4 regions of the Peribacillus sp. BM1 genome follow, and region 4 is predicted to be linked to each of the others. Evidence: riboswitches for the same ligand, from Rfam matches in the RefSeq annotation. Region 4 holds a riboswitch; each other region holds the start of a gene.

Region 1 (4,428 bases), 380 kb from region 4:
GGACTTGGTTATGAAGGAAATGGACGGAATTGAAGCAACGAGATTAATTATTGAACAATGGCCAGAGGCGAAAATTATTATCGTGACGAGCTTTTTGGATGATGAAAAAGTATATCCTGCTTTAGAAGCAGGAGCGACAAGCTATATGCTAAAAACCTCAAAAGCGAGTGAAATTGCCAACGCTGTACGTTCTACATTTCATGGTAAAATCGTTCTTGAACCAGAAGTTACCGGTAAAATGATGGCGAAGATGAGGAAGAAACCAGAAACAGCTGCTCATGAATCATTGACCAATCGGGAAATGGAAATATTACTACTAATGGCTCAGGGGAAAACAAATCAGGAGATTGCAGATGAGCTGTTTATTGCTTTAAAAACAGCCAAAGTGCATGTGAGCAGCATTTTAAGTAAGCTTGATGTTCAAGATCGTACACAGGCGGTTATTTACGCCTTTAAACATTCTTTGGTGGAGTAAGAAGTGAAGGGCGTTCATTGGCTTGCTACCAGTATGAAGAACTCTTCGTTAAAAAAGTAAACTCAACTCCAATTAGATAGTACGGCCAGTGCTATATAGCGGGATTTTTGTACACCTTTTTAAGTAAGTGCAGCTAGGTCTTTATCCTAGATGTAAAACAAGAAAATGCAAATGTGGAGGATTTATGAAATCATCAAACATACAAACTGCAATAGAGGTAGGTCGTTTATTAGAAGGGGAGAGTATTCCGTATCAATTTACTTATGCTGCGGCCCTGCTAATTCAAGGTGTCTCAGTACAAGAACCATTTGAAATAACAGTTGATGTACAGTGGGATTTATTCAATGAGGCCCATCAGTTATTTAAGGGCTTTTCGCCATCTCATCCTACAAAGACGACTGAGAGCGCGTCATTTCAATTTAGTATGGGAGAGCAGTTAGTTACTGTGGTTTGCAATTATAATACGACGATAAAAACCGACCCGTATCGGATTTCAATAGTCACTGAAGGAGTAGAACTTTGGTGCCAATCTCTCTATAGTTATTTTTATGATGAAGAGATGGCGGTGTTCAGTGGACCTATTCATGCCCATTTAGCGGGGATTCAGCAAGGTTTTACCGAAGGAAATGAAGCTGCGTGGAATCAGAATAATTATGTTGCCTTAGTGAATCGCTACGGAGAGCCTGGGCAGCTTGCGTCGAAAATCCTCTATAATCCAAAATGGCGTCTGCAACCTTTTTACCAGTATATGGGGGACTTACGAAAGAAGAAAGTGATGCATCTGATGGGTTCTAATGGAGTGAAGGCTGTAGCAATGGCTGCACTTGGGGCTGAGGTTAAGGTTGTAGACTTTTCGCGGGAAAATGCTGCATTTGCTAAGGAATTGGCCGAAGCAGCACAAGTTTCAGTGGATTATATTATATCGGATGTCCTGTCGATAACTGGGGACCATGCTAACAATGATCATGATCTAGTTTTGATGGAGCTTGGCGTTTTGCATTATCTAATTGATTTAGCACCGTTAATGGAGATCGTTCAAGCAATCCTAAAGCCGGGCGGGCGCTTTATTTTACATGAGTTTCACCCGATTTCTACTAAACTAATTACTTCATCTGGAAAAAAGCATAAAGTAATGGGTAATTATTTTGATCCCACGATTGAATCAAATAATGTAGCATTTTCCAAGCATATGCCGGATGGCGAACAAGAAAAACTATTACAAGTAGTACAGCGGAAGTGGACAATAGGGGAGCTTGTCACTGCAGTTGGTAAATCAGGGCTCGTTATCAAAGTGCTTGAAGAAGAGCCGAATCATAAGATGCATGATATTGGATTACCAAAAACGTATACGCTTGTAGCGGAAAAGGGATAAACAATAGTAAGACCTTGAGTAATCTATCCTTTGTATGACGTATGGTCAAGTAAGCCGATAGGAAGGGTCTATTGTTTGCATTTTTGTTTAACTTGCATAGTGTCTTTGACTTCCTACGCAGTAAGTGGCGGATCGTAGTCGATATGCCCTTTAAAGGATACTAGAAAGAGCGGCGAGAGGATATCCAAAAAGGGTCTGACCCTTTTTGGATATCCTCTTTTTTATAAATGGTATTGCATTTTTCTGATTTGTGCAAACATATGTCTTGACGAATACCAAAGGTATAATATAAGATTATTCTAATTATTAATATAATTTAATATGTTCTTATCGAGAGAGGTGGAGGGACTGGCCCTTTGAAGCCCGGCAACCGTTGACAATTGTCAGTACGGTGCTAATTCCAGCGGAGTAATGGCTCTGGCAGATAAGGTGGAATGCAATCGCAAACTTCTTCTTATCGGAGAAGTTTTTTTGTCTTATCAAAGAAGGAGCCCATAATTTAATCATAGAGGAGATAGGGAAATGAGATATGGTTATTGGCTGCCGATATTCGGCGGATGGTTACGGAATGTAGAAGATGAGAAGATGCCCCCAACTTTTGAGTATGCGAAAAAGGTAACACAAGCTGCGGAAAAGTGGGGCTATGATACAACCCTTGTCGCTGAACTCAATTTAAATGATATTAAAGGTCCTGAGAGTGATTCACTTGAAGCTTGGTCAACGGCAGCTGCCCTTGCAGCTGTGACGGATAAGATTGAAATTATGACAGCTGTCAGACCTGGTTTTCATAATCCGGCGGTAACGGCAAAAATGGCGGCGAATATTGATCAAATCTCAAACGGCCGATTTACATTGAATGTTGTCTCTGCGTGGTGGGAGGAAGAGGCTCGTCAGTATGGCGGAGCTTTTACAGCCCATGATGAACGCTATGAGCGCACAGAGGAATTCCTTGAGGTGCTTAAAGGTTTATGGACAGAAGATACATTTTCATATGATGGGAAGTATTATTCGATTGCCAATACTCATTTGCATCCGAAGCCTGTACAGCGCCCGAATCCAATTCTTTATGCGGGTGGAGAAAGTCCACGTGGCAAAGAGACAATTGTCAATCAGTGTGATGCATATGTCATGCATGGTGGCACAGTTGAGGAAGTTGCTGTGAAAATTCAAGGAATGAAGCAGCAAAGAGAAGCAGCAGGGAAATCACCATTTTCAAGCTTCGGAATGGCTGCTTACGTCGTATGCCGAGATACAGAAGAACAAGCCCAGGAAGAACTAGCGCGAATTACGGATGTGAAAGAATCAAGTGCCTATGCTGGATATAATGACTTTATAAGCAAGTCACAGCTTGAGCAACAGGTCAAGTTATTCGACTACTCTGTTTCAAATCGTGGGCTGCGTCCGAATCTAATTGGAACCCCTGCCCAAATTGCTGACCAAATTCTTGCATTTGAAGAAGCGGGCGTTGATTTGTTATTGCTGCAATTTTCTCCTCAGCTTGAAGAGATGGAGCGATTTGCTAAACAAGTAATGCCGCTGGTTGAAGAAAAACGTACAAAAATTCAAGTATAAAGACAAAGATGAACTTAGGAGGCAGTAAAATGAGTAAAATTTACGTTATTCATGAAAATGGCGAGTGGACCGCCCATCTAACGAAACGGTTAGAGGAACTTCAATTGCCATATGAGGAGTGGCATCTTGACGAAGGAATCGTCGATTTGACGGAAGCTCCGCCGGAAGGAATATTTTATAGTCGAATGAGTGCTTCTTCTCATACGAGAGGTCATCGTTATGCTCCAGAATTAACGGAAGGTGTCTTATCATGGTTAGAAGAACATGATCGTACTGTATTTAACGGCACGCGTGCATTACGTTTAGAGTTAAGCAAGATTAATCAGTATACCGCTTTAAGAAAACAAGGGATCAGGGTGCCGAAAACGATTGCGGCAATTGGTAGAGATAACATTCTTGCTGCAGCTGAAAAGATCGGTACAGCTTCGTTTATTACTAAGCATAACCGGGCAGGAAAAGGGCTTGGTGTTCAATTATTCCATTCTATAGACGGATTAAAACAATATTTGGATGGGGCAGCATTCGAAGAACCCGTAGATGGTATTACCTTGATTCAAGAATATATTAAAGCTCCAGAACCATTTATCACGCGTTGTGAGTTTGTTGGTGGAAAATTTGTCTATGCGGTTCAAGTGGATACTTCAGAAGGATTTGAACTTTGTCCAGCTGATGCTTGTCAAATCGGTGATCTATTCTGCCCAGTGGGTGAGGAAGTCGAAGAAAAGCCGAAATTCCAGATTGTAGAAGGTATTGAAGAGCCAATCATTGAAAAATACGAACAATTTTTAAAGGCAAATCAAATTACCGTTGCTGGCATCGAATTTATTCGCAATGAAAAAGGTGAGGTATTTACATACGATGTGAATACGAATACTAATTATAATTCAGACGCTGAGAAGGCAGCTGGAAAGTATGGCATGCTTGAGTTGGCGAAGTTTTTAGGGGCACAATTGAAAACAACAGAGTCTGTTAGATAGTAGTAATGCAGGCTCCTCCTTAAAATTAGGAG
Region 2 (4,428 bases), 180 kb from region 4:
TGCGCCCTGAAGATGCCCCAGAAAATCTCCCTGTCATTTTATATACGCATGGTGCAGGCTGGGTTTTCGGAAACGCACATACACATGATCGTTTAGTTCGGGAACTTGTTGTTGGATCACAATCAGCGGTCGTGTTCACTAATTACAGTCTCTCGCCAGAAGCTAAATATCCGATTGCTATAGAAGAGGTCTATACGGCTTTGGAATGGATTGCTAAAGAAGGCGATAATTACGGGATGGATTCAAGTAATATTACAGTAGCAGGTGACAGTGTTGGAGGAAATATGTCGGCAGCTATTACACTAATGGCCAAAGAACGAAAAGGCCCAGCTATTGGCAAGCAATTACTTTTCTATCCTGTAACGGATGCTTCATTTGATACAGATTCATACAAACAATTTGCTACCGGATATTTTCTGCGTAGGGATGGAATGCAATGGTTCTGGGACCAGTATACTTCCGATCCACAACAGAGAGCAGAAATAACGGCATCTCCACTTCGGGCAACAACAGAACAATTAAAGGGACTTCCTGAAGCTTTAGTTATCACGGCAGAAGCCGACGTTTTGCGCGATGAAGGAGAGGCATACGCCAATAAACTTCGCGAAGCTGGTGTAAAGGTAACTGCAGTACGCTTCCAGGGTATCATTCATGACTTTGTGATGCTTAACGAATTCGCAGACACAGAAGCAGCAAAAGGGGCTATAATGCTTGCAAACGCATGGCTGCGTGAATAGAGGGAGCATCCCCAAAAAAGAAGATTAACTTTTAAAGGAACGAACCTCTTTTGTCATAATCTCCTTTTTGATTTATTTAATCAAAAAGGAGATTATGCTTTCAAAAACCTGAAAGATGGAATGAAGAACACTTTTGGAAGGAAGCTTCACTCCGCTTCGATAAAGCGACAGTACGAACCCGAATCAATGAATTACATACTAAGTACACTGCGTCCTCATGTCTTCGTCTGTTTGCTCCCCATGTTGTGGAACTAAACCTTTACTTACGCATCGGTAAGTTTCACTGTATCACACCAATCGGGCTTTTACCGACAGTTAATCTTAACTAACATTTTTCCTATTTATGTAAAAAGGTAGGTTACCTTACTATCTCTTAAAAAAGTCTATATACTACCTGTTAATGCAGGATAAAATGGGGGAGTTGATTTACAATAAGGAGAAATGAGTTTTATGAAAGGGGGATGTATGATGGAGGATGGCACAATTATAACGAAGCAGCGGTTTCCATCACCGCATCCGAATATTCGTCTGTTTATCGTAACGTATCTTTCACAAGGCTTGAAGGTGAAGGGGCTTCTTGCTGAGCCAGATGATGATCAAATGTATGATGGTTTCTTATATTTACGAGGAGGCATTAAAAATGTCGGCAAAGTACGCCCGAGTCGTATTGTGCAATTTGCAGCAGAAGGCTTCATTGTGTTTGCACCGTATTATCGGGGGAATCAAGGCGGAGAAGGGGATGAAGATTTTGCAGGCGAAGACCGTGCTGATGGGATTAGTGGCTTTACATTACTCGAACAGCACAAACGTGTGAAACCCGAGAATATCCATATTTTCGGGTTTTCACGAGGAGGAATTATGGCCCTTTGGACGGCAATTTATTGTAAATCAGCTGCCTCCGTTGTCACATGGGGCGGAGTGTCTGATATGTTTCTAACTTATGTGGAACGTGTAGACCTACGTCGCATGATGAAGCGTGTTATTGGTGGTACGCCGAGTAAAGTTCCAAACGAATATAAATACCGCACACCACTGTTTGCAGTAGATGAACTTGTTGCACCAGTTCTGATTATTCACGGTGAAAAAGACAATAACGTGTCCATTGAACACGCCTACAGGCTGGAGAAAATATTGAAGGAAAAAGACAAGCCTGTTTGGAGTTGGTATTTTGACGAATTTACCCACTATTTCCCGCCGAATATCAACCGAAAAGTCGTTTGTGATCTAACACAGTGGATGAAAAACCAAACGAGAAAGCAATGTGCTAAAAAGTAAGTAAAGGAAGGGAGGTTTATGCTTTGGGAATGCCAATGGAGTTAAACACGATGATCGTGACAAAAGGCCGTGAAAGCAGAGAGGAAGAAAATCTTTTCCGTTTAACGAAAGACGGCTATCGCCTATACCCAATTGATATTCCAATTGAAGTTCGCAAAACGATCGAAAGTGAAACGAATGGGATAGCCATCATTCAAAAAGTTTCTTGGACAAACAACCAAACTGAAATCACCTATCAGTTGGTGTCATTGAATTCAACCAATTAAACAAGTAGGCTTTAGAGTAACGAATTCCGTTTAGAATACAATTAATGTCATGAACAGTACATATAGAGGGTGAAATTGCGTTGATTTCACCCTTTTCATATTCATTGTTTTTTCTGAAGTTTCATTTTACGCTATTGACGATAAATGTTTAAAGTACTATATTATTATAAATAGTTTAATAATTTTAACTTTTCTTATCAAGAGAGGCGGAGGGACTGACCCTGCGAAGCCTCGGCAACCAGCATATCATGCCCGGTGCCAAATTCAGAGGAATGGTAACCATTCCGTAGATAAGAGGGTGGATAAATCTTGAATATAAACATTCAAACTCCCCTTCTGTCCATATGCAGTGGGGAGTTTTTTGATGTTCAATTAAAGTCATCGATAAATAGGACAAGGGGGAGATATACATGACAGCTTTACATATTGCATTATTAGGTTACGGTACAGTGGGGAAGGGGGTTTATAAAACGATTCAAACACATCAGGAAAAGCTTAAGCGTATTTTTAGGAAAGAGGTAAAAGTGGTTGCCATACTTGTTAAAAATATAGAAAAACATCATACACTAGATTCTGATGTTCTGTTAACCGATGATTTTAACAAGATTATTACACTTGAGCAGCTAGATGTTGTCATTGATGCGATCGTTGGTCAAGAGCCTAGCTTTACGTACTTGCAGCAAGCGATGAACAGAGGATGTCATGTTATAACAGCAAACAAAGAAATGTTTGCTTATCATGGAACTCAATTAAAACAGATAGCCAAGGAAAAAGGGGTTACTTTAGGATTTGAGGCAACAGTCGCAGGTGGAATTCCGATTATCCAAACTCTACGACAATTGTTAAACGTAAATAATATCCAAAAAGTGCAAGGTATTCTTAATGGGACTTCGAATTTTATTTTGACAAAGATGCGAGAAGACGGCTGTCCATTTGAAACAGCGTTAAAACTAGCACAAGAAAAAGGTTATGCAGAAGCTGATCCGACAAATGATGTTGAAGGATACGATGCCTTTTACAAAGCGGTGATTTTAAGTGAACTAGCTTTTGGAGAGATCCCTAATTGGGAGGAATCCGTTCGACAAGGGATTCAATCAATCACACCTGAGCAAATTGAGCTTTTTTCAGCATTGGGGTATCGATTTAAACATGTAGCTTCTATGGAAAAGACAGAAAAAGGGATCGTATGCTCAGTCAAACCTGTACTGGTCAATGAAACACATCCATTTTATCAAATCGAAGGCGTGCAAAATGCAGTCTCCATTGATGGAGATATTGTAGGAAACATTAGCCTCCAAGGGCCTGGAGCGGGAATGCTTCCAACCGCAAGTGCCATTATCGAAGATTTAGTGTATATAAATAAACATAGTTTTTCGCCTATTTTCTTAGATGAACAAAATGGATTAAGTGTGAAGGTATCCAAGATTTATTGGGCACTGGCAGGAGATGTGGCTGTAGAAAATATTCCTTCTCATATTCAAATCATTGACAGACCTAATCCAAATGTTCTCATTGTCGAAGCATCTTGGGAGGAAATTTGTGATATTCAATGGCCAAATACTTATTTTTATCAAGTTCTTGGGAAAGTATTACCTGAACAAGCACTTGTTAGGTCATAAATTAATCTGATTTATAAAATAAGATCTCAAGTCCACCGTACTTGGTGAGAGTTGCACAAACGAAGTGAATGGGGAAAAGGGACGATAATCCCAATCATTAACTACCTGTTTGGAGAACAATAATTGCTTATTCTTTTATTTTGGTAAATTTTTAATAAAAAGTTTAAAAAGGGAGAGGGAAATAATGTCTGAATCACTAATCTTTGATATGGATGGAACGCTATTTCAAACAGATAAAATCTTGGAATTATCACTTGATGATACATTTAATCATTTACGGTCATTAAATAAATGGGATACAGTAACCCCTATTGATAAATACCGCGAGATTATGGGTGTACCTTTACCAAAAGTATGGGAAGCTTTGTTGCCTAATCACTCCAATGAAGTAAGAGAACAAACTGATGCTTATTTTCTGGAAAGATTAGTTGAAAACATAAGAAACGGAAAAGGGGCTTTATATCCTAATGTAAAGGAAGTTTTCAGTTATTTAAAAGAGAATAATTGTTCAATTTACATAGCGAGTAATGG
Region 3 (4,428 bases), 1.3 Mb from region 4:
CAATCAAGCCTTCATCTTGGAGCGTATTAAGCGCACGAGCCGCATTGACTGGGTCATTAGGAAGTGTAACCGTTGCCCCGTCTTTTACTTCATCTATGGACTTATACGTGTTTGAAAAAATCCCCATCGGCGCAGTGGGTACAGAGAGCAACGCTGTTAAATCCATCTTATTTTCTTTCGCAAAATTTTCAAGGTAAATGGTATTTTGGAACAGGTTTGCTTGAATATCACCATTGTCCAACGCTTTGTTCGGTTGAATGTAATCGCTAAATTCAACAATCTTCACCTTATATCCTTTTTCTTCTAATCCAGGGATAATAGCTTTCGTTACCATGTCACTATAAGGACCGGCTGTCGCTCCAAATTTAATTTCTTTTGATTCTGAACTTGTCCCTTTGCTACTGTTTTTCTCGCTGTCAGTATTGCCACATGCAGCTAAAGCCGCTACAACAACTACTAAAATAAATGCTGTTAGCCATTTTTTCATAAATTTCTCCCTCTTTCTGTTTCTTATCTTTTATCAACAACTTTGGCGATGAAATCACCAGCAAGTTGAATAATCTGAACTAATATAATTAATATAATTACTGTTGCAATCATAATCGTGTTGTCATAGCGATAATAGCCAAAACGGATAGCCAAATCGCCGATTCCGCCGCCACCAACAGTACCAGCCATAGCCGAAAACCCGATTAAACTGACGAGCGTTAGCGTGACACCTGAGATAATGCCAGATTTGGCTTCTAGCAGTAGCACATCTTTGACGATCATCCATGGTGTTGCACCAGCGGCAATAGCTGCCTCAATGACCCCTTTATCAATCTCACGCAATGCTGTCTCAACAATTCGAGCAAAAAACGGAATCGCTGCAACTGATAGAGATACACTCGCTGCAGTGGGTCCAATTTGTGATCCTACTATAAAGTTAGTTAGTGGAAGTAGTGCAACTAGTAAAATGATAAATGGAATTGAACGTACCAAGTTCACTACAAAACCTAATCCATTATTGAACCAGCGATTTTCCAAGAATAAGCCTTTGTTCGTTACGAATAATAATATTCCGAACGGAAGGCCAATCACAACGGCAACCACTAGTGAAATGGTAATCATATAAATGGTTTGCATAAAAGCCAGATTTATATCTGGGATAAGTTCAACGAAATGATTAAAATCAAAGCCCATCGCGTATCACCTCCACTTGCGCAGCACGATTTTCAATAAACTGAAGTGAGCTTTCGATTTCTTCCTTTTGTCCTTTTAATTCCATAATAAAGATACCGAGTGGCATTTCTTGAATATATTCAATCGAACCATGCAGAAAATTACCACTTACGTTATACTGCTGAAGCATATCGGAAATGATACCTTCTGAAGCAACCTTTCCTTTAAACATGACTTTCACAATCGGTCCCGTGCATCCATTTAATATGACTTCAGGTATTTCAAAAGATACAACACTTTCGATAAACTCATTTGTAAGTTCTGCCTGAGGGTTGGCAAAAATGTCATATACCGCACCTTCTTCAATGACCTTCCCGAACTGCATAATGGCCATTCGATTGCAAATTTCCTTTACAACGTTCATTTCATGAGTAATCAAAACGATCGTAATATTGAGTTCTTTGTTAATTTTCTTCAATAAATTCAATATTGACTTTGTAGTGGTCGGATCTAGTGCTGAAGTGGCCTCATCACATAATAGCACCGTTGGATTATTAGCAAGCGCCCGGGCAATGCCAACCCGTTGCTTTTGCCCACCACTTAGTTGCGCAGGATAAACATCTCTTTTATCAACAAGACCGACCATTTTAAGCAACTCTTCTACCCGCCCTTTTATTTGGCTCGCTGGTATTTTGGCAGCTTTCAAAGAAAAGGCAATATTCTCAAACACGGTTTTTTGACTAATTAAATAAAAATGTTGAAAAATCATACCGATTTTTAACCGCGCTAAACGTAAATCCTCACCTTTTAAAGATGTAAGATCGGTTCCATCCACTTTAATTTGACCTGAAGTGGGCCGCTCCAACAAATTAATGCAGCGAAGCAATGAACTTTTTCCTGCTCCAGAATATCCGACAATTCCATAGATTTCTCCTTTTTCTATGGTCAGCGAAACGTCATCCACTCCTTTAACCAACCCTTTTTTCGTTTTGTATGTCTTAGAAAGATTACGAATTTCGATCATACGATTCCTCACATTTCTTCAAATTGACAAGTGATTTATAAGAGATAGACCTTTATTCCTACAAAAAAATGCTCCCTTCAACTGAAAGGAGCATCGAAATACGAAAGAATCTCGACTTATCTTTCAGAATGATGGTCATTCTGCAGGATTGGCACCTTCCCAATATTGGGGGTTGCCGGACGTCATAGGGCCTAGTCCCTCGGTCGCTCTGGATAAGTATCATGATTAAATTTATTGTAATTAATATATTATAAAACTATTTAACTATTGTCAATCTTAAAAAAATAATAACACACTACTACTCTAGCAGTGTACCAATTTTAAATCCTTATGATTCGTATAAATCCGTCCGCCTGTCTTGAAAAACTGGAATCGTCTTCCGTACCCGATCGACTTCCTCTAAATCCAGTTCCGCGTACAAGATCCCTTCCGCTGTTTGATTGCTAATAAGTAACTCACCCCAAGGTGCAATGACCATCGAATGACCATTAAATTCATTATTTGGGTCTTTACCGACGCGGTTGACAGCCACGATAAAACATTGGTTTTCAATCGCCCTTGCTTGCAATAATAATTGCCAATGGTCAATCCGTTGCTTTGGCCACTCAGCCGGTATAAACATAATTTTGGCTCCATTTAAAGTGTGAGTCCGAATCCATTCTGGAAAACGCAAATCATAACAGATGACCCCGCCACACGTTATACCATCCAATTCAAATACATTCATACTTTGTCCTTCGTTCAAATATACATGCTCATCCATTAACTTGAATAAATGAGCTTTATCGTAGGCGGCGACAATTTTTCCAGTTCTATCCACGATATACATCGTATTAAAGTATTTGTCTCCTCTTTTCGTTGCTACTGAACCACCGACAATGTTCACTTGATGTTTTTTGGCAAGCTGAGACAGTAGCTTTCTTGTTATACTTCCCTCGCGATCAGCCAGACTGTCAAGCTTATCGAGAGCGTAGCCTGTATTCCACATTTCCGGAAATACAATGACATCCACTTGTGCATTTGCCGCTTCTTCGATATATTTTTCAATCGCTGTAAAATTTTTTTCTGGCTCACCAAAGGTGATATCCATTTGCACACAAGCAATCTTCATTTTTCGGCACCTCTAGACTTTTTTATCTAAATATTATAAAATTTTAGATTAAATAGCAACTCTTACATAAAAGGTGGTTCACATGGAATATTCAGAGCGCTTAAAAAAATTACCAGTACAATTTTTCGCAAACCTAGTTGAAAAGGTAGGCAAAGCAGTTGCAGAAGGACGGGATGTTATTAACTTAGGTCAAGGTAACCCTGATCAGCCGACACCACCTCATATCATCAAAGCGCTACAAACTGCGGTAGAGGATCCACAAACTCATAAATATTCTCCGTTTAGAGGACTTAAAGAACTGAAGGAAGCTGCTAGCGAATTTTATTTAAAACAATATGGAGTAGCTATCGACCCAGAGACTGAAGTAGCTATTTTATTTGGGACGAAAACAGGTCTAGTTGAGTTGCCAATGTGCTTGTTAAATGAAGGCGAACTTATGTTATTGCCTGATCCAGGTTACCCGGATTATTTATCAGGTGCAGTGTTGGCGAATGTCGAGTATCAGACCTTCCCACTTAAAGCTGAAAATCAATTTTTACCAGATTTCAACGCCATACCGCAAAAACAAAAAGAAGCAGCAAAATTAATGTATCTTAACTATCCGAACAATCCGACTGGTGCTACAGTAGATCGGACGTTCTTTGAAGAAACAGTTGCTTTTGCGAAAAAACATTCCATCACGATTTTGCATGATTTCGCCTATGGTGCCATCGGTTTTGATGGAAAAAAACCAGTAAGTTTTCTTGAAGTTGACGGGGCAAAAGACGTTGGTGTGGAAATGTATACCTTATCGAAAACCTATAATATGGCTGGCTGGCGCGTTGGCTTTGCAGTCGGGAATCCCAAAATAATTGAAGCCTTAAACCTCATTCAAGACCATTTATATGTTAGTCTATTTCCGGCTGTTCAAAAGGCCGCAGTTGCTGCGCTAACAGATGATCAGCAATGTGTTGAAGAACTTGTCAACCGTTATGAACAACGCCGAAATGCCTTTATTACGGCATGTCAAAATATTGGTTGGAAAGTCGAGGCACCAACTGGATCTTTTTTCGCTTGGTTGCCGGTTCCTAATGGGTTTACTAGTGAAACATTCGCCGATTATTTGCTTGAGAAAGCAGATGTAGCAGTTGCT
Region 4 (4,428 bases):
AGGCAGATCCGGTAACTGGAGCAAGATCATTGCCGATTTACCAAAGTAATGCTTTTGCGTTCAAAAGTACGGAGCATGCTGCTAATTTGTTCGGGTTAAAAGAACCTGGGTACATTTATTCAAGAATTCATAACCCGACAGTTACAACATTTGAGGAAAGAGTGGCCTTATTGGAAGGTGGAATTGGCGCTTTAGCGGTATCGAGCGGAATGGCTGCAATCACTTTAGCCATTTTAAATATTGCTGGTGCGGGGGATGAAATTGTAGCAGCTTCAACTTTATATGGGGGTACATATAATTTATTTGCCAATACACTTCCGAAATATGGGATAAAGGTCCGATTTGTTTCATCTGATGATCCTGAAAATTTCAGAGATGCGATTACTTCACGAACAAGAGCAGTCTTTGCAGAAATAATCGGCAATCCAAGTTTGCGTGTGTTTGATATTGAAGCGGTGGCTGACATTGCACATGAAGCAGGCGTTCCGCTCATTATCGATAACACGTTTGCTACGCCATATCTTTGCAGACCGATTGATTTTGGCGCTGATATTGTCGTTCATTCCGCAACAAAATGGCTGCTTGGAAATGGAACAACGTTGGGCGGGATCATTGTAGACGCAGGGAAATTCGATTATAACTCACCTAACTTCCCAGGCTTTACTGAACCAGATCCAAGCTATGACGGAATCGTTTATGCAGAAGCAGTTGGCCCAGCCGCCTTTATTACCAAAGCACGTGTGCAGCTACTCCGAGATCTTGGACCAGCATTAAGTCCGCAGAGTGCTTTCCAATTCGCAATTGGGCTGGAAACATTGCATGTGAGGATGAAGGAACATATTTTGAATACAAAGATTATCATCGACTATCTGCAAAATCATCCAGCTGTCTCATGGGTCTACTATCCTGGTAATGAAGATCATCCTGATAAGAGCTTGGCTGACAAATATTTGCCAAAAGGAGCAGGTTCCATTGTTACGTTTGGCATTAAAGGTGGCAGAGAAGCAGGTGCGAATCTCATTAACTCGATTCGCTTATGGTCCCATGTAGCCAATGTTGGAGATGCGAAGAGTTTAATCATCCATCCTGCGAGCACGACGCATCAGCAACTTTCAGTCAAAGAACTTGAAAAATCAGGTGTAGCCGAGGATTTGGTACGTTTATCGGTCGGAATTGAGAATGCCCAAGACTTAATCGATGATCTTGAACAAGCGATTGAAAAAGCTACAGGCATTCATTCACTTGCGGTAAAATAATTTTTCCCACACTTAAGCAGTAAGACCCCCATCTCGAGATTCTGAGCATGCTAAAAGAGGATAGGTGGGGGATCAACTGCCCGTAAAGGTCCGATTGGTGAGATAGAGTGAAACTTACCGATGCATGAGCAGAGGTAAAGTTTGGGCCCACAGGATGCGGCGTATTTAGTCTGAGTTCGTTGAGCCTTAGTTCGTACTGTCGATTGATTGAAGCTTGCTTGCGATCTTAACGACAGTAGAACGGGACTAACAATCAGTAGGGGATGAAGAAAACCGCCACTGATTGAAGTTTCACTTTATCTAAATCGATTGTTGCCAAGTTTTTTAACGATTTTTCAATAAATAGAAATATAATACATTGACACTCTATCTTTTTGCATGGTATTATTCCAACGAAAACGAAATGAACTTTAATTGATGATTTGTCAATTTCTTATACTTGTTTGCTCTTATCAAGAGAGGCGGAGGGATGTGCCCGATGAAGCCCGGCAACCGGCAAAGCTAATGCTTTGAAAAGGTGCCAATTCACGCAAAGCTGATTGCTTTGGGAGATGAGAGAAAGGTCTTTTTCACAATGCCTTTCTGCTCATGCGGAAAGGCATTTTTAATTTCCAATTATGTAAATAAACAATGCATGAATGGAGCAGTTCGTGAAATCTTATTTAGTAGAAGGTTTTTACAAACAACATGAGTAGGTTCATAGGGTTTATTGCAAAAAGAGGTGAGTTCAATGATAACATTGTCGAAAGTTAGTAAGGTATTCAGTACTAAATCCATGCAATCAAAGCCAATCAAAGCTGTTGATGAAGTGAATTTAACGATTAATAAAGGTGAAATATTTGGAATTATTGGGTATAGTGGTGCTGGAAAAAGCACCCTCATTCGAATGCTGAATGGTCTGGAAACCCCATCCACGGGTTCGGTCGTAGTAGCAGGAAATGCGATTTCTAGCATTAAAGGTCGTAACTTGCGAAAGGCACGTCAAGAGATCAGCATGATTTTTCAACATTTCAACTTATTGTGGTCTCGTACTGTACACGATAATATCGCGTTTCCACTTGAAATTTCAGGTGTAAAGAAAAATGAACGCCAAAAACGAGTCAATGAATTAATTAAGCTAGTCGGCTTAGAGGGCAGAGAACATGCTTACCCTTCACAATTGAGCGGCGGGCAGAAGCAAAGGGTTGGGATAGCACGTGCTTTAGCGAATAACCCGAAAGTACTCCTTTGTGATGAGGCGACATCTGCACTTGATCCGCAAACAACTGACTCGATTCTAGAACTTTTGGTCGATATTAATAAACGATTAGGGTTGACGATTGTACTTATTACTCATGAAATGCATGTCATCCAAAAAATCTGTCATCGGGTAGCCGTCATGGAAGGTGGCAGAATTGTTGAGCAAGGACCGGTTCTTGACGTATTTAGGAACCCTGCTGAACAAATAACAAAGCGGTTTGTTCAACAAGTAACGGAGCCTGAGGAAACGAAGGACACTGTGGAACATTTACTAGAGCACTATCCACAAGGCAAGGTTGTACAATTAACTTTTGTCGGCGAAAATACGGAAAGTCCACTAATTACAAAGCTTATTCGTAATTTTCAATTGGATGTTAATATCGTACAAGGGAAAATTTCGCAAACTCAACATGGATCGTATGGCACATTGTTTATTCATATGGATGGTAGTGATGAAGAAATCACCCACGCGATTGAATTCATCAAAGAACAGCAGGTTGGCGTGGAGGTGATTTCGAATGCTTAATGAATGGTTACCGAATGTTATCTGGGAAAATATCTGGCTAGCTACGAAAGAAACACTATATATGACAGGTATAGCTCTACTTGCGACTTTTATATTAGGTATCTTACTAGGATTATTGTTATTTTTGACGTCTAAAGGACAGATATGGGAAAACAAATTTATTAACGTGATTATTTCTGCGGTGGTCAATATCTTCCGCTCAATCCCATTTATTATTCTGATAATCTTATTAATTCCGTTTACGATTATTGTGGTAGGTTCTATGCTAGGTGCAAAGGCGGCTCTCCCAGCATTAATTATCGGAGCTGCGCCTTTTTATGCGAGGATGGTCGAGATTGGCCTTAGAGAAGTGGATAAGGGTGTAATTGAAGCCGCAAGATCCATGGGGGCTAAAACGAGTACTATTATTTTTAAAGTACTACTACCAGAATCCATGCCTGCACTTGTGTCAGGTATTACGGTTACTGCGATTGCATTGATCGGTTATACAGCGATGGCGGGGGCAATTGGTGCAGGTGGACTAGGAGATCTTGCTTATAAAGAAGGATTCCAAAGAAGCAAAAATGATGTAACGATGTTAGCGACGATTCTTATTTTACTTATTGTGTTCGTCATCCAATTTATTGGAGATTATATAACTTCAAAATTAGACAAAAGATAAGATGGAGGGTAAGAGAATGAAAAAGAAAAAATGGTTTTCAACATTAGCAATTACTTCCGCGTTACTATTAGGTCTTACTGCATGTGGCTCTGCCAATAATGATAAAGAAAGCGGAAATGGTTCCACAGATTCAGCTGACAAATCAACTTCACTTGTAGTCGGTGCTTCAAATATTCCACACGCAGAGATTCTTGAACAAGCAAAACCAATTCTAAAAGAAAAAGGAATCGATCTTGAAATTAAAGTTTTCTCAGATTTTATTTTGCCAAATAAAGCCTTGGCTGGAAAAGAAATTGATGCCAATTACTTTCAACATATCCCGTACCTAGAAGAAGAGATTGCAGATAAAGGCTATGATTTCGTTAATGCTGCCGGCGTTCATATTGAGCCAATCGGAATTTACTCCAAAAAGTACAAAAGCTTAGACGAAATTCCTGAAGGCGGCTTAATCATCATGCGAGATGCTGTTTCAGATGAAGGAAGAATTCTATCTATATTCCAAGAACATGGTTTGATTAAGTTAAAAGAAGGTATAAGCAAGACAAAAGCAACCATTGATGATATTGTTGAAAACCCGAAGAAACTTGTATTCCAACCTAATATTGAAGCTGCATTACTTCCACAGGTCTTTAATAATGGTGAAGGGGATGCTGTAGTCATAAATGCAAACTATGCATTAGATGCAGGACTTGATCCAGTAAAAGATCCAATTGTTGTTGAATCATCGAAAGATAATCCTTACGTTA

The links. Region 4 has a riboswitch for S-adenosylmethionine ahead of AC1MGI_RS02605 (methionine ABC transporter ATP-binding protein). Riboswitches for the same ligand answer to the same signal wherever they lie in the genome.
Region 1: linked by a shared signal. The riboswitch ahead of AC1MGI_RS04325 (LLM class flavin-dependent oxidoreductase) and the one ahead of AC1MGI_RS02605 (methionine ABC transporter ATP-binding protein) in region 4 are both predicted to bind S-adenosylmethionine.
Region 2: linked by a shared signal. The riboswitch ahead of AC1MGI_RS01610 (homoserine dehydrogenase) and the one ahead of AC1MGI_RS02605 (methionine ABC transporter ATP-binding protein) in region 4 are both predicted to bind S-adenosylmethionine.
Region 3: linked by a shared signal. The riboswitch ahead of AC1MGI_RS08685 (methionine ABC transporter ATP-binding protein) and the one ahead of AC1MGI_RS02605 (methionine ABC transporter ATP-binding protein) in region 4 are both predicted to bind S-adenosylmethionine.

The regions. Positions count from the first base shown of each region.
Region 1 covers NZ_CM155259.1:891,801-896,228, reverse strand. Annotated here, with positions in the region: gene AC1MGI_RS04335 (response regulator) at 1-475, shown strand, start outside; gene AC1MGI_RS04330 (class I SAM-dependent methyltransferase) at 660-1,847, shown strand; SAM riboswitch class I at 2,172-2,278, shown strand; gene AC1MGI_RS04325 (LLM class flavin-dependent oxidoreductase) at 2,370-3,419, shown strand; gene AC1MGI_RS04320 (ATP-grasp domain-containing protein) at 3,449-4,396, shown strand.
Region 2 covers NZ_CM155259.1:334,838-339,265, reverse strand. Annotated here, with positions in the region: gene AC1MGI_RS01625 (alpha/beta hydrolase) at 1-737, shown strand, start outside; gene AC1MGI_RS01620 (alpha/beta hydrolase family protein) at 1,206-2,012, shown strand; gene AC1MGI_RS01615 (DUF2584 domain-containing protein) at 2,036-2,278, shown strand; SAM riboswitch class I at 2,470-2,575, shown strand; gene AC1MGI_RS01610 (homoserine dehydrogenase) at 2,689-3,897, shown strand; gene AC1MGI_RS01605 (HAD family hydrolase) at 4,082-4,428, shown strand, end outside.
Region 3 covers NZ_CM155259.1:1,809,360-1,813,787, reverse strand. Annotated here, with positions in the region: gene AC1MGI_RS08695 (MetQ/NlpA family ABC transporter substrate-binding protein) at 1-487, opposite strand, end outside; gene AC1MGI_RS08690 (methionine ABC transporter permease) at 511-1,182, opposite strand; gene AC1MGI_RS08685 (methionine ABC transporter ATP-binding protein) at 1,172-2,185, opposite strand; SAM riboswitch class I at 2,299-2,404, opposite strand; gene AC1MGI_RS08680 (carbon-nitrogen family hydrolase) at 2,514-3,296, opposite strand; gene AC1MGI_RS08675 (aminotransferase class I/II-fold pyridoxal phosphate-dependent enzyme) at 3,379-4,428, shown strand, end outside.
Region 4 covers NZ_CM155259.1:512,936-517,363, reverse strand. Annotated here, with positions in the region: gene AC1MGI_RS02610 (O-acetylhomoserine aminocarboxypropyltransferase/cysteine synthase family protein) at 1-1,256, shown strand, start outside; SAM riboswitch class I at 1,703-1,814, shown strand; gene AC1MGI_RS02605 (methionine ABC transporter ATP-binding protein) at 1,987-3,021, shown strand; gene AC1MGI_RS02600 (methionine ABC transporter permease) at 3,014-3,682, shown strand; gene AC1MGI_RS02595 (MetQ/NlpA family ABC transporter substrate-binding protein) at 3,699-4,428, shown strand, end outside.